DNA from 2 places in the Variovorax sp. W1I1 genome. Region 2 is predicted to be linked to the other one. Evidence: riboswitches for the same ligand, from Rfam matches in the RefSeq annotation. Region 2 holds a riboswitch; the other holds the start of a gene.
The links. Region 2 has a riboswitch for S-adenosylhomocysteine ahead of ahcY (adenosylhomocysteinase). Riboswitches for the same ligand answer to the same signal wherever they lie in the genome.
Positions count from the first base shown of each region.

Region 1 (7,658 bases), 6.2 Mb from region 2:
AACTGGCGCGCGATCTCACGCTGCGGCACGGCAAGGGCTTCAGCCGGAGCAACCTGATCCGCATTCGCCAGTTCTACCTGCTGTACCCGAAAGGTGCGACGCTGTCGCACCAATTGAGCTGGTCGCACGTCGTGGAACTGCTCAAGATCGATGATCCGCTGGAGCGCGGCTTCTACGAGCAGCAAAGTGTCAATGAGCGCTGGTCGGTGCGCGAGTTGGTCCGGCAGAAAGACAGTGCGCTGTTCCTGCGCCTGGCCGCGAGCCGCGACAAGGCTGGCATCCTCAAGCTCGCCAGCGAGGGGCAGGTGGTCGAGCAACCCGTCGACCTGCTGCGGGAGCCCTACGTTTTCGAATTTCTCAAGATTCCCGAGCCGGCGCAGGTCTCGGAGACCCAACTCGAGGCGCTGCTGTGCGACCACCTGCAGCAATTCTTGCTGGAACTGGGAAAAGGGTTCACCTATGTCGGCAGGCAGTACCGCATCACGCTGAACAACAGCCACTACAAGGTCGATCTGGTTTTCTATCACCGCATCCTGCGGTGCTTCGTTCTGATCGACCTGAAGCTGGGCGACGTGCAGCACCACGACATCGGCCAGATGAATCTCTACCTGGGCTACTTTGCCAATGAAGAGAACGCCGAGGGCGACAACCCGCCGATCGGCATCATATTGAGCCGCCACAAGGACGAACTGCTGGTCGAGTACGCAACCTACAACCTCAACAGCCAGCTTTTCGTCCAGAAGTACCAGCTCTATTTGCCCGAACGCGAAGAGTTGCGGCGGGAACTGGAGTCGACGTTGCGAGAAGCAGGGGAGTGACCACGCGTCGAGAGGTCAGCGCAATGCCGCCTGCCGGTCGCGCGCAATCAGCGCCACGAAGCGCTGCGCCCCCAGCCCCAGCGGGCGCTCCCTCGACCACACCACATCGACCCACAGGTCGAGCCCGTTGCTGAGGTTCTCGAACGGAATCTCGACCAGCGCACCCGCCGCCACGTGCGGCCGCGCGAAGTTGCGCGGCAGCCAGCCCCAGCCGAGACCGGCGGTGATCAGGCTCAGCGCCGCCAATGCGTTGTCGGTGCGCCAGACGTGGCGCGCGAAGACGAAGCGCGGGTCGCTGGTGGCCAGGTCGCGCCCGGCGACGACGATCTGCCGGGTGTTGGTGAGGTGCTCTTCCCGCAGGCGCTCGCCGGCCGCCGCGACCAGCGCCGGGTGGTCGGGCGCCATCACGGCCACCATCGTGTCACTGCCCACTTCCTGAAAGCCTTCGCGGCCATCGAGGCTCGGGCGCTCGAACACCAGCGCCAGTTGCGCGCGGCCGCTGTGCAGCAGCGTGAGCGCATCGGCCTGCGGCGCGGCGAGCACCTCGACCTGCAGCAGCGGGTATTCCTGCGCCAGTTCGGCGAGCGGCCCACTCCAGGGCGCGGCCAGCAGTTCGGGCGCGATGGCGAGCGTCAGGCGGTTCTCCAGCCCCTGGGTGAGCGCGAGCGCCTGCACCTGCAACTGCTTCAACTGCGCCGCGAGCATGCGCGCCTGCGGCTCCAGCGAACGCGCGGCGGCGGTGGGCTGGGGCTCGCGGCCCTTGCGGTCGAACAGGGGCAGGTTCAACTCGGCTTCGAGGCCGGCGATGGCCATGCTCACGGCCGACGGCACCTTGTGCAGCGCCCGCGCGGCGGCTGAAAACGAGCCGTGGTCGATCACGGCCAGGAACACCTCGACGTTGTCGCTGGAGAATGCCATGGCGTCCGATCTATCAATTAAATTGAAATAAGGCGACTTTTTATATCAGTAAATAGCAAATAAAGTCCAACCATCGCATCAAGTTCAAGAGGAAAAGTCATGCAAGGGCTCCAGCGTCGTGTCGTCTACATCTCCCTGTACGAAGGGATTGCCATCGTCTGCGCGAGCGCCGGCCTGGCCCTGATGACGGACGCGGGGCTCGGCCATTCCGGCGTGCTGGCGGTGGCCGCATCGGTGGTCGCGGTGATCTGGAACCTGATCTTCAACGCGCTGTTCGAGCGCTGGGAATCGCGCCAGGCCGTGCGCGGGCGCAGCGTGCGCCGCCGCATCGCCCACGCCATCGGCTTCGAGGGCGGGCTGATCGCGTTCCTGGTGCCCCTGTTCGCCTGGGGCCTGGGCGTGACGCTCTGGCAGGCGCTGGTGATGGACCTGGGCCTGGTGCTGTTCTTCCTGGTCTACACCTTCGTCTTCAACTGGGGCTTCGACCGGGTGTTTGGCCTGCCGCGTTCGGCGCAGGCTTTGCCGAGCGCAATGCCAGCGCCCCGCTCAGGCGCAAGCGCTCCCGCTCGTTGAAGAGCGACTCGCGCAACTGCGCCTGCTGGTCCGGGGGCGCGTTGGCGTACTGGTCGAGGCGGTTGTTCCAGTCCTGGTTTTCCTGGTCCAGCGCGGCCAGTTGGCGGGCAGCTTCGTAACCGTAGGTGGCGCTGCGTTCGGCAAAGCGCTCCTGGGCGCTGGCGCCGCGCGCCTCCATGGCATCGGTCTGGCGCTGCACATCGACCTGCGCGGTGAAGGCGCGCCGCTGCTCGCGCTGTTCCGGCGTGAGCAGGGCTTCCTCGCTGCGCTTGGCGGCCGCCTCGCGCTCCTCGGGCGTGAGGTTGGCGTCGCGGGCGATCGCCATCTTGTCGGCCATGAGGGCGTCCTGGCGGATCTCGTCGCCGAAGAGGCCTTCGATTTCCTCGGGCGCGAAGTACCTGCGCCGCACTTCGGCGCGCGCCTCGATGGTCTTGCGCAGCGACGCGGGGTCGCCGGCGTCGGGCGGCGGCAGGGCCTGCATGGCTTCCTGCATGTCGATGTAGCGCTCGAGCAGGCCCATCGCGCGCGCGACCAGTTCGGCGGGCAGGCGCTTGGCGAGGAGGCCGGGGGCCATCGCCATGAAGGCGGCCTTGCCGGTGGCCTGGGCCTCGGCGAGGGCGCTCTCGAAGATCAGGACCAGCGATGGGTTCAGCATCGCGTCGGGGGTGGGGCGGGCATCGCCCATCGGCTGTGTCGTTGCCGGCACCGCGCCGCCCGGGCCGGTGGTGGCGGCAGTCGCCACCACCGTGTCCGGGGCGTCGGCCGGCGGCAGCCCGTCCACCAGCCACCATCCGGCAAGAATGGCGAGCGCCGCGGCGCCCGCCATCGCGCCGAGCTGCAGCGGTCTCGCTTTTTTCACAACAAGGCGCGCCGCATCGTCAGAGGCCCGCGCTCTTCAGTCGCGCGGCCTGCTCCTGGTAGAGCTGCACCGGCTTCTTCTCGAACAGCGTCCACAGCCCGATGTAGGTCAGGCCGAAGAGCTGGTTGACTTCGTCCAGGTGGTTCTGGCGGTAGTCGCCCAGGTGCGTGCCCAGGCGCGTGGAGCACACGGCCAACAGGCCGTCGTTGGTCTCGCTCCCGAACGCGATGAGGCTCAGCCCGCCCATGGCGACGTCGCTCGCATCGAACGCATTGGTGAGCGGCTGCACGCCGGACCACGAGTAGTAGCGCACGCCGTTCGCCTCGGCCGGACCGCTCTTCACGTCGCACGAGGAGCCGGGCGCCGGGCGGCCTTGGGGAAACTTCTTGTCGAAGGCCGCGCCTCCCGCGGTGGTGAGCGAATTGAGCGCGTTCAGCGGCACCTCGGGCAGCTGACTCGGGTCCTTGCCCGAGATGGCGCCGAGCAGCAGCATCGCGAGCCGCAGCGTTTCCGCGACCACCGCTTCGGAGACGCTGCCCTCGGGAATCTTGCGGAGGATGTCCGCCACCTTCGATCCGCCATTGGCCCCGCCCACGGAGGTGACCGAGGCGACCAGTCCGGGCTCCACCGCCGCCACGTAGCGCGCGGTGGGCGCGCCCTGCGAATGGCCGACGAGGTTGAACTTGAGCGACGGGTTGCCCGAGAGCGCCCGCAGGTTCTTCAGCTCCTGGATCAACTGCTCCCCGCGGATCTCCGAGCTGTTGGCGCCCGAGACCTGGGCCACGTACACCTTCGCGCCCGCGCCGGCCAGGCTCTCGGGGATGCGATAGAAGTAGTCGATGCCCAGCACGTTGTCGAAGCCGAAGAGGCCGTGCACGAGCACGATCGGGTTCTTGGTCTTCGCTTCGCTGGACGTCACCCGGGCCTGGACCTGCGTGGGAGTGTCGGTGATGGCCGCCTGGCTCAGCGTTGTCGTCCCCACCAGACCGAGAAGCAGTGCGGCGCACACCGAGCGGGCGGCGAGGCGCAGCAGCCTCGAATTCCTCTTTCTTGGCATATGTTCATTCCTTTGTTTTCAGATAAAAACACGAACGTTCGTTCTTCGACGAATTGCGCGCCCGCATTCTGTGGGGGGGGCCTGTGGGGCCTGACTAGGGCTTTCCCGCGGGCTCGGACGAACGCCCTTAAAATCCATCCCCTCCCAAGGAGCGTTGCAGCGGTCCGCCCGGCGGGCCGTCAGGCTTGGGATTTCAAAACGACGCTCGCCTGTCCGTTCCTTTCGCAGGTGAGCCCATGGCGCAGACCCCACAGATTTCCGTTCCCCCCATGAAGTTGTCCGGCCTCGAGCCGGTCGCCATCGGCGAGGGCACACTGTTCGTCAACATCGGCGAACGCACCAACGTCACCGGTTCCAAGGCCTTCGCGCGAATGATCCTGAACGGCCAGTTCGAAGAGGCCCTGGCCGTCGCGCGCCAGCAGGTCGAAAACGGCGCCCAGGTGATCGACATCAACATGGACGAGGCCATGCTCGACAGCAAGGTCGCGATGGTCCGGTTCCTGAACCTCATTGCGAGCGAACCCGACATCGCGCGCGTGCCGGTGATGGTCGACAGCTCCAAGTGGGATGTGATCGAAGCGGGCCTGCGCTGCATCCAGGGCAAGGGCATTGTCAACTCGATCTCCATGAAGGAGGGCGTGGACAAGTTCAAGCACGAGGCCAAGCTCGTGAAGCGCTACGGCGCCGCCGCCGTCGTCATGGCCTTCGACGAGAAGGGACAGGCCGACACCTACGAGCGCAAGGTCGAGATCTGCGAGCGCGCCTACCGCATCCTGGTGGACGAGGTGGGCTTCCCGCCCGAGGACATCATCTTCGACCCGAACATCTTCGCCATTGCCACCGGCATCGAGGAGCACGACAACTACGCGGTCGACTTCATCAACGCGGTGCGCTGGATCAAGGAGAACCTGCCGGGCGCGAAGGTGTCGGGCGGCGTGTCGAACGTGAGCTTCAGCTTCCGCGGCAACGATCCGATGCGCGAAGCCATCCACACCGTGTTCCTGTACCACGCGATCAAGGCGGGCATGGACATGGGCATCGTCAACGCCGGCATGGTGGGCGTGTACGACGACCTGGAACCCGAGCTGCGCGAGCGCGTGGAAGACGTGGTGCTCAACCGCCGGCCCGACGCCGGCGAGCGCCTGGTCGAAGTGGCCGAAACCGCCAAGAGCGGCGCCAAGGACGAGAGCAAGCGCCTCGAGTGGCGCGGCACGCCGGAGAACCCGGTGCACGTCAATCAGCGCCTCTCGCACGCGATGGTGCACGGCATCACCGACTTCATCGTCGAGGACACCGAAGAGGCCTACCAGCAGATCCTCGCCAAGGGCGGCCGTCCGCTGCATGTGATCGAAGGCCCGCTCATGGACGGCATGAACATCGTGGGCGACCTATTCGGCGCCGGCAAGATGTTCCTGCCGCAGGTGGTGAAGTCGGCGCGCGTGATGAAGTCCGCCGTGGCCCACCTCTTGCCCTACATCGAGGAAGAAAAGCTGCGCGATGAAGCCGCGGGTCGCGACGTGCGCACCAAGGGCAAGATCATCATCGCCACGGTGAAAGGCGACGTGCACGACATCGGCAAGAACATCGTGACCGTCGTGCTCCAGTGCAACAACTTCGAAGTGGTGAACATGGGCGTGATGGTCCCGTGCCACGAAATTCTGGCGCGCGCCAAGGTCGAGGGCGCGGACATCGTGGGTCTCTCCGGCCTCATCACGCCGAGCCTGGAAGAGATGCAGTACGTGGCCGGCGAGATGCAGCGCGACGACCATTTCCGCATCAAGAAGATCCCTCTGATGATCGGCGGCGCCACCACCAGCCGCGTGCACACGGCCGTGAAGATCGCGCCGCACTACGAAGGCCCCGTGGTCTACGTGCCCGACGCGTCGCGCAGCGTGAGCGTGGCGCAGTCGCTGCTCTCCGACCAGGCCACCGCGTACATCGACGAGATCAACGCCGACTACGAGAAGGTGCGCACGCAGCACGCCAACAAGAAGCAGGTGCCGATGTGGCCGCTCGCCAAGGCGCGCGCCAACAAGACGCCGGTCGACTGGTCGAACTACGTGCCGCCGGTGCCCAAGTTCATCGGCCGGCGCGTGTTCAAGAACTTCGACCTGACCGAGCTCGCCAAGTACATCGACTGGGGCCCGTTCTTCCAGACCTGGGACCTGGCCGGCCCGTTCCCCGCGATCCTGAAAGATGAGGTGGTCGGCACCGAGGCCGTGCGCGTATACGCCGACGGCCAGCGCATGCTGAAGCGCCTGATCGAAGGCCGCTGGCTCAGCGCGAGCGGCATCGTCGGCTTCTGGCCCGCCAACACGGTGAACGACGACGACATCGAGCTCTACACCGACGAGACGCGCAGCGAAGTCGCGCTCACTTGGTACGGCATGCGCCAGCAGACCGAGAAGCAGGTGATCGACGGCGTGATGCGCCCGAGCCGGTGCCTGGCCGACTTCGTCGCGCCGAAGGACAGCGGCTTGAAAGATTACGTGGGCGTGTTCGCGGTTACCGCCGGCCTGGGCGTCGAGAAGAAAGAGAAGTACTTCATCGACGACCTGGACGACTACTCGGCCATCATGCTCAAGGCCCTGGCCGACCGGCTGGCCGAGGCCTTCGCCGAATCGCTGCACCACCGTTCGCGCACCGACCTCTGGGGCTATGCACCCGACGAGGGCCTGAGCAACGAGGACATGATCGCGGAGAAATACCGCGGCATCCGCCCCGCGCCCGGCTACCCGGCCTGCCCGGACCACAGCGTGAAGGGCCCGATGTTCGACCTTCTGGCCTGCGCGGACATTGGCATGACCCTGACGGAAAGCCTCGCTATGATGCCGGCCGCCAGCGTCAGTGGTTTCTACCTGAGCCACCCCGATGCGACGTACTTCAACGTCGGCAAGATCGGGCACGACCAGTTGCAGGACCAGGCCGCGCGGCGCAAGGAGAGCGAGTCCGATCTCGAGCGGCTCCTCGCGCCCAACCTTTGAACCTGCCGGCCGGCCTGGCCGACCGGCACCGGGAGTTGTTATTCAGAAGCTGATGTTTGCAGCCGCGCACTACGCGGCACTCGTGGTTTTCGTCGTCAGCTGCTGGGGGTGGGGGCGCGGCGTGCTGGCTCGCCTGGCGCCGCCGCCGCGGCGCGATGGCTGGCTCGAGGGTGCAGTGGCGGTCGCGCTCGGCGTCGGGCTCTTCATCTGCGCGTTCCAGGCGTTGGCGATCTTCGGTGTGTTCAAGCTCGGCGCCACGCTGGCGGTGATTGCCGGAGGCGTCGTCGTCGCCGCGCTGCAGTTGCCCGCGTGGCTGCGCGAGCGGCGCACCCTGAACGCGAGCGCCGTCGCCGTGCCGTGGACCTACTTCGACCGCATCGCGATGGTCGCGCTGGTGCTTGTCGCGCTGCCCGCATTGATCGCGCCGCTCGCACCGCCGGCCGCGTTCG
Region 1 is NZ_JAUSWZ010000001.1:6,373,036-6,380,693, forward strand. Features, by position in the region: gene QFZ83_RS29690 (YhcG family protein) at 1-818, shown strand, start outside; gene QFZ83_RS29695 (LysR family transcriptional regulator) at 834-1,736, opposite strand; gene QFZ83_RS29700 (PACE efflux transporter) at 1,836-2,309, shown strand; gene QFZ83_RS29705 (lipase secretion chaperone) at 2,206-3,168, opposite strand; gene QFZ83_RS29710 (triacylglycerol lipase) at 3,188-4,225, opposite strand; S-adenosyl-L-homocysteine riboswitch at 4,366-4,439, shown strand; gene metH (methionine synthase) at 4,462-7,209, shown strand; gene QFZ83_RS29720 (glycosyltransferase family 39 protein) at 7,262-7,658, shown strand, end outside.
Region 1: linked by a shared signal. The riboswitch ahead of metH (methionine synthase) and the one ahead of ahcY (adenosylhomocysteinase) in region 2 are both predicted to bind S-adenosylhomocysteine.

Region 2 (7,658 bases):
CAAGCCGATGGCCGAGGCCGCTGCCGCGCAGCTCGGGCGCCGCCAGCAGGCGCAGTTCGGCCACGTGACTCGACCACGAGTGCGGATCGCGGATCACCGCCGCACAGCCCAGCACCGTGGTGCCGCGCACCGCGAGCACGCTGTCGATGTCGCCGCGCTCGATGGCGCGGACCCAGGCGTTCATCACCTTGGGCTCGGTGATGTCGCGCGGCAGAAAGAGCAGGTCGTGCGCCGGCAGCCCCTGCGCGAAAGCCAGCACGGCGGCTGCGTCATCGGCATTCATCAATCGCAGGACGATGTCGCCTTCGCTGCTCGTCACGGTGCGCGGATAGGTTCGCGAAAAAGAGTCGGAGACAGCAGTGATGGTCATGTCGAGCGCACTCCAAGCCAGTCGTCGAGTTTGGGCCACAGCCGGCGTACCGCGTTGGCGCCCGCGGCCAGGCTGACGTGGCCGCCCTTGAGCACCACCTCTTCCTTGTCGGCCGAGCCGATGTTGGCGATCAGCGGCTGGCCTGCCTCGTAGGGAACGATGTGGTCGTGCTGCGCGAGCGCGTGCAGCACCGGCACCTTGATGTTTGCGAGCAGCACCTTGCGGCCGCCGAGCACCAGTTCGCCCTTGAAGAGCTTGTTGTCCCACATCAGCTCTTTGACCGTCTGGCGGAAGTACTCGCCGGCCAGCGGCAGCATCTCGGCGCCCCAGCGGTCGAACATGCGGTACGACTTGACGAATTCGTCGTTGGCCATGTTGTCCCACAGCTGCACCACGCCGGCGCTGCGGCCCGCGGGACGCAGCATGTCGAAGGAGGCGAACAGCATCTCGGGCGGCACGTTGCCGATCGTGTCGATGAGCCGGTCGACGTCGAAATAACGCCGGTCCGACCACGCATGGAAGAGCTTCATGCGGCTGAAGTCGACGGGCGTGGTGAAGAGCGCGAGGTTCTTGATCGGTCCCTCGGGATGCAGCGCCGCGTAGAGCGTGGAGAGCACGCCGCCCATGCAGTAGCCGACGAGCGTGACGTCTTCCTCGCCGGAGCGCGCCTGCACGCGCCGCAGCGAATCGGGGATGAAGTCGAGCACGTAGTCCTCGATGCGCAACTGCTTTTCCTGGGGGGCGCGGCGCGTTCCAATCCATCATGTAGACGTCGTAGCCCTGGAGCAGCAGGTGCTCGACCATGCTCTGGCCCGGCGCGAGGTCCAGGATGTAGCCGCGGTTCGTGGTCGCCATGACGATCAAGAGCGGCACGCGGTAGATCTCGTCGACCAGAGGGCGGTAGTGGTACAGGCTCAGCGTGCCGCGGCGGTGGATCTCGTCCCTGGCGGTCTGCCCCATGGCCGGCGCGGCCGAGGTGAGGAAGTCGAGGCCCTTGAGGTTGCGCTGGATCGCACGCTCGATCTCTGCGCCGATGTCGGGCAGGGCGAACGCGTCCGCCGCGGCGCTCATCGTGTGCGCTTTCCGGCGGGGCGCTTCGGGGTGGCCGGAGTCGGGGCGGCTGCCTCAGCCTGCGGGGGCTTTTTAGTGCGGCGTGGTTGGGGCGCCGCATGGGCGGCCGCAGATGCAGCCGGGCCGCGTCCGCTTTCCATCGCGCGGCTGATGTTCGCCAGATGGTCGTCGATGCTTTGCAACTGCTCGCCCAGCGCCTGGATGTCTGCGCGCGTGGGCAGGTTCAGCATCGTGAGGTAGCGCGCCATCAGGTCGCCCAGCGCTTTCTGCCCGGTGAGCGAGGCGTTCATCCCGCCGTGCATGCCCTGGCGGAACGGATCGGAGGCCATGGTCTCGTTGGCGAATTCGTTGGTGCTCTTTTCCCACTGGGCCGTGAGCTCGCGCCACATGGCCATCGGGTCGAGGGGGGGGAACTTGTTCATGGACAGAGGCCCCGTCGTCTATCGGTCGTTCAATGATCGCGAAGCTGCCCGGTGTGCGCGGCGATGGCCTCGATGATCTGCGGCCACATCGAAATCGGCAGCGCGTGGCCCATGCGCGGAATGCGCAGCAGCTTCGCGCCGGCGATCGCGTCGGCCACGTCCACGCCGCAGGCCACCGGCACCAGTGGGTCGGCATCGCCGTGGATCACCAGCGTCGGCACGCGCACATCGCGCAGCGCCGGTTTGCGGTTGCCCGATGCGAAGACCGCCGCGAGTTGGCGCGCCACGCCGCCCGGGTTGAGCCCGCGCAGGAAGATGAGCTGCGCGCGCTCGGCATCGCGGGCCTCGTCGAGCGGAAAGCCGGGGCCGCGCAGCACGCGCCAGATCTTCTTGTAGTGCGCCAGGTAGGCGTCGAAGGTCAGCGGTGTCGGCGAGAACAGCACCGCCAGCGCCTCGGGCGTGGGCGGCGGCAGCGCGGGGTCGCCGGTGGTCGACATGATGCTGGTGAAGGAGCGCATGCGCTGCGGGTGATGGATGGCCATCTCCTGCCCGATGGCGCCGCCCATCGAGGCGCCGACGATGTGCGCGCGCTCGATGCCGAGCGCATCGAGCAGGCCGATGCAGTCGTCGGCCATGTCGCGCAGCGTGTAGGGCACGGAGAGCGGCTTGCCCGCCATGGCCTGCAGCATCAGCGCCTGGATGTCGGGCACGCCCAGGTGCGACAGGTGCGTCGAATGGCCGATGTCCCGGTTGTCGAAGCGGATCACGCGGTGCCCGCCGGCTTCCGCGAGGCGGGCGCAGAACGCGTCGTCCCAAGCCACCATCTGGGCGCCGAGGCCCATGATCAGGACGAGCGGCGATGCCGCGGGATCGCCGAAGCTGGCCCACGCGATTTCGACACCATTGACCGGCCTGCGCCGCTCGATAGGGGGTGGGGCAGCGGTCATTGCGCGAGGCCTTTTTTATTTACTTATTTGCGCTGCAGCATCTTGGTCACTTCGTCCACGTTGGACTGGATGCGCTGGCGCACGACGTCGAAGGCATCGGCCTGCGACTTGGCCGCGAGGTTGGCCAGTTCCTTGATGTCGTCGATGGCGCGCTGGAACGACTGGCGGCCGAGCTCGTCGAGCTTGGCGAGGTTGGCCTTGGCGTCCTTGCCGGGCATTTCCTTGGCGGCGGTCTGCCATTCGGTGATGGCGCTCTTGATCATCTCGGTCTGCCGCTGCACCACGGTCTGCAGGCCCTGGTAGGACTTTTCGTTGGCCTGCATCAGCGCCTGCAAGTCCTTGCGGCCGCTCTCGAGCAGCTTGCCCGCGCCGCCGGTCAGGTTGAGTTCCTGCAGGCGGTCGGTCATGCCCTTGAGGTTCTTCAGCGGGTTGAGCATGTCGGCGGCGCTGGGAGCGGCCGCCTTGGTGCTGCTGGTGCTGCTGCTGGCAGTGGTCTTCTTGGCGGCGGCTTTCTTGGCAGTGGCCATGGTGCGGTATCTCCTGTGTCGGGTGAACGGGTGAATGGCGAGCAAACAAGGACCGGCCGGACGGCAAAAGTCCCTCGCCACGATACGCCGCACCGACGCGCCCGCGGTCCCCGCAGCGACAAATTTGCCTGCGGGATTTCCCTTGGGTGACTTGCCTTACATCGGCGCTTACATCGGCGGCGCGAAGCCGTCGCGCCCGGCCGTCACACGCAGCGCCGTGGGCGTGCCGTTCTTTTCCTGCGCATTGACCAGCACCTTGGCGCCGGGCACCAGCAGCGCCTCGGTGCCGGCGCGGAAGGTCACGACCGGCACATCGGGCGGCACAACGACCGTCTTCTCGCCGCCCTTGTAGGTCAGGCGCAGCTGCTGCCCGCCGCGCACCGATTTCGGCGCCGCGGCCAGGTCGGCGACGGTGGCGTTGGTCATCGTGCTCTCCGGCAGCAGGTCCCACGGCCGGTGGCCTTCGCCCGTGCCGCGCGCGGCCTCGGGGAACACCACGACTTCGAGCGCCTTCTGCGTGCCGTCGGCCTGCGGCATGGCGGCGGTGCCGATGAAGCTGCCCTTCTTGATGTCGGCGAGCTTGATGCGGTAGACCTCGGACAGCTGCATGTCGGCCGGCCGCGCGAGGCTGACCACTTCGCCGCCGCGGTCCTGCACGACGAGGGTCTTCGCGTCGACGCGGACGATGGTGCCGCGGATGCGGACTTGTTCGGAAGGGGCTTGTGCGGAGGCGGAGATCGGTGCGGCAGCAGCGGCAAGAAGAGCGGCCGAGGCCAGCAGGGTCGAGGAAATTCTGGAGAGCATGGGAAGGATCTTGGTGTTGGAGTGCGGATCAATGTACGCCTCGACAACGAAACGCGCTTCCCGCCATGCGGGATACCCCAGCGGTTGGCTCGGCCTGGCACCACGTCTACAATCCGCCGTTCCGAGGAGCGTTGCAGCGCCATCAAGGCGTGAGGCTCGGACCACATCGCAACCACGCTCACCCGCTGTTCTCGCGGTGAGTCCTTTTTCCGTCAGACCCCCGTACGCAGTGGCATCTTTCAAACCAGTTTTGGAGTTCTCATGAGCGCTGTTCTCAAGCCCACCCCCGTTTTGACCGCCGACCAGGCGATTGCCGACCTGTCCCTCGCCGCCTGGGGCCGCAAGGAAATCCGCATTGCGGAAACCGAGATGCCCGGCCTGATGGCCATCCGCGAAGAGTTCTCGAAGGCGCAGCCGCTCAAGGGCGCGCGCATCACGGGCTCGCTGCACATGACCATTCAAACGGCCGTGCTGATCGAGACGCTGCAGGCCCTGGGCGCTACCGTGCGCTGGGCCTCGTGCAACATCTTCTCGACGCAGGACCACGCCGCCGCAGCGATTGCCGCTTCGGGCACGCCGGTGTTCGCGATCAAGGGCGAGTCGCTGGAAGACTACTGGGGCTACACCCACAGCATCTTCGACTTCGGCCCCAAGGGTTCGGCGGGCGAAGGCCCCAACATGATCCTGGACGACGGCGGCGATGCCACGCTCCTGATGCACCTGGGCCAACGCGCCGAGAAGGACCTGGGCGTGCTGGCCAACCCGACCAGCGAAGAAGAACGCATCCTGTACGCAGCGATCAAGGCCAAGCTGGCGGTCGATTCGACCTGGTACACCCGCAAGTCCGCCGAGATCATCGGCGTGACCGAAGAGACGACCACCGGCGTGCACCGCCTGAACGAAATGAGCGCCAAGGGCACGCTGCTGTTCCGCGCCATCAACGTGAACGACTCAGTCACCAAGAGCAAGTTCGACAACCTGTACGGCTGCCGCGAATCGCTGGTGGACGGCATCAAGCGCGCGACCGACGTGATGATCGCCGGCAAGGTGGCCTGCGTGGCCGGCTACGGCGACGTGGGCAAGGGCTCGGCCCAGGCGCTGCGCGCACTGTCGGCGCAAGTGTGGGTCACCGAGATCGACCCGATCAACGCCCTGCAGGCTGCGATGGAAGGCTACAAGGTCGTGACGATGGAATACGCCGCCGACAAGGCCGACATCTTCGTGACGACTACCGGCAACAAGGACGTCATCACGCACGACACGATGGCCAAGATGAAGGACCAGGCGATCGTCTGCAACATCGGCCACTTCGACAACGAGATCGACGTCGCGTCGATCGAGAAGTACGAGTGGGAAGAAATCAAGCCGCAGGTCGACCACATCACCTTCCCGGACGGCAAGAAGATCATCCTGCTGGCCAAGGGCCGCCTGGTGAACCTGGGCTGCGGCACGGGCCACCCGAGCTTCGTGATGTCCTCGTCGTTCGCGAACCAGACCATCGCGCAGATCGAGCTCTTCACCAAGCCCGACGCCTACCAGGCCGGCAAGGTCTACGTGCTGCCCAAGCACCTGGACGAGAAGGTCGCGCGCCTGCACCTGAAGAAGGTCGGTGCCATGCTGACGGAACTGACCGACGCGCAAGCCGCCTACATCGGCGTGAGCAAGAACGGCCCGTACAAGCCCGACACGTACCGCTACTGATCCGCTGCATGCGCGCTGATCAATTGCTGGTGGAACGCGGCCTCGCCGCGTCGCGTTCGCAGGCCGTGCGGCTCATTGCCGGCGGCATGCGCTGGCGCGACGCGGGCACGAGCGACGCATGGCGCTCGGTCGTCAAGAACAAGGACGAAGTGCCTGCATCCGCCGAGCTCGAGCTCGACGATGCGGCCGAGGCGCGCTACGTCTCGCGCGGCGGGCTCAAGCTCGAAGGCGCGCTGAATGTGAGCGGTGTCGATCCCGCCGGCAAGCTGTGCCTCGATGTGGGCCAGTCGACCGGCGGCTTCACCGATTGCCTGCTGCAACGCGGTGCGACGAAGGTCGTGGGCGTCGATGTCGGCCATGGGCAACTGCATGCGAAGTTGCGCGAGGACGAGCGCGTGGTTGCCATCGAAGGCGTCAATGCGCGAGCGTTGTCGCCGGCCGATCTGCAAGTGGACGATGACGAGGACACCGAGGCGCAGGCTGCCGCAGAGGTCGACGAAGCAGCCGAGGCCCCGGCCGAGCCACGCTTCGACCTCATCGTCGGCGACCTGTCGTTCATCTCGCTCACGCTGGTGCTGCCGGCGGTGGTGCAGTTCCTGGCCGACGACGGCCAGCTCCTGATGCTGGTCAAGCCGCAGTTCGAACTGCAGCCCGGCCAGGTCGGCAAGGGCGGCATCGTGCGCGACGACGCGATGTACCCCGTCGTCGAGAAGCGTCTGCACGATGCTTGCGCGGCGCTCGACCTGAAGGTGCTGCGCTGGTTCGACAGCCCGATCGCCGGCGGCGATGGCAACCGCGAGTTTTTCATTCACGCCGAGCGCGCGTCCGGCGCGAACGGTTCCTAAGGAGACGCAGGTGCGCCTTCCGCTGAGTTTCGAATTCTTCCCGACCAAGACGCCCGAAGGCGCGGTCAAGCTGCGCGCGGTGCGCCAGCAGCTGTATGCGCGCAAGCCGCAGTTCTGCTCGGTCACTTATGGCGCGGGCGGCTCCACGCACCAGGGCACCTTCGGTGCGGTGCAGGAGATCCTGAACGAGGGCGTCGATGCCGCGAGCCATTTCTCGTGCATCGGCGCCACGCGCGCAACGGTGCGCGAGCAATTGACCGAACTGAAGGCCATGGGCGTCAAGCGCCTCGTGGCATTGCGCGGCGACCTGCCGAGCGGCTACGGCATCGGCGGCGAGTTCCACTATGCGAGCGATCTCGTGGCCTTCATCCGCGAGGAAACGGGCAGCGACTTTCACATCGAGGTGGCCTGCTACCCCGAAGTGCACCCGCAGGCACGCTCGCCCGAGGCCGACCTGCAGGCCTTTGCCGCCAAGGTGAAGGCGGGCGCCGACTCGGCCATCACGCAGTATTTCTTCAGCCCCGAGGCCTACTTCCGTTTCGTCGACGACGTGCGCAAGCTCGGCATCGACACGCCGATCGTGCCGGGCATCATGCCCATCACGAGCTCGACGCAGCTCATGCGTTTCTCGGACGCCTGCGGCGCTGAAATTCCTCGCTGGATCCGCCTGCGCCTGCAGGGCTTTGGCGACGACACGGCCTCGATCAAGGCCTTCGGCCTGGACGTGGTGACCGACCTCTGCGCGCGACTGCGTGACGGCGGCGCACCCGCGATCCACTTCTACACAATGAACCAGTCGACGGCGACGCTGGCCCTGCTGGAGCGCCTCGATTGAGAGGGCGCACCGCAGGTTCGCCGCTGCGCACGGGGTTTCGCCTCGTGCTTGTCGCGGTCACCTGCGTGCTGGCGGGCTGCGCCATGCCGCCGGCCACCGAAGGGGCCGCCGATCCGGGCGCGGCGGCGGGCTCGCG
Region 2 is NZ_JAUSWZ010000001.1:136,895-144,552, forward strand. Features, by position in the region: gene QFZ83_RS00620 (GNAT family N-acetyltransferase) at 1-370, opposite strand, end outside; gene QFZ83_RS00625 (alpha/beta fold hydrolase) at 367-1,095, opposite strand; partial or broken gene QFZ83_RS00630 (poly-beta-hydroxybutyrate polymerase) at 1,223-1,441, opposite strand; gene QFZ83_RS00635 (hypothetical protein) at 1,438-1,863, opposite strand; gene QFZ83_RS00640 (alpha/beta fold hydrolase) at 1,893-2,810, opposite strand; gene phaP (TIGR01841 family phasin) at 2,834-3,337, opposite strand; gene QFZ83_RS00650 (hypothetical protein) at 3,506-4,141, opposite strand; S-adenosyl-L-homocysteine riboswitch at 4,259-4,328, shown strand; gene ahcY (adenosylhomocysteinase) at 4,403-5,842, shown strand; gene QFZ83_RS00660 (TlyA family RNA methyltransferase) at 5,851-6,687, shown strand; gene metF (methylenetetrahydrofolate reductase [NAD(P)H]) at 6,698-7,522, shown strand; gene QFZ83_RS00670 (septal ring lytic transglycosylase RlpA family protein) at 7,606-7,658, shown strand, end outside.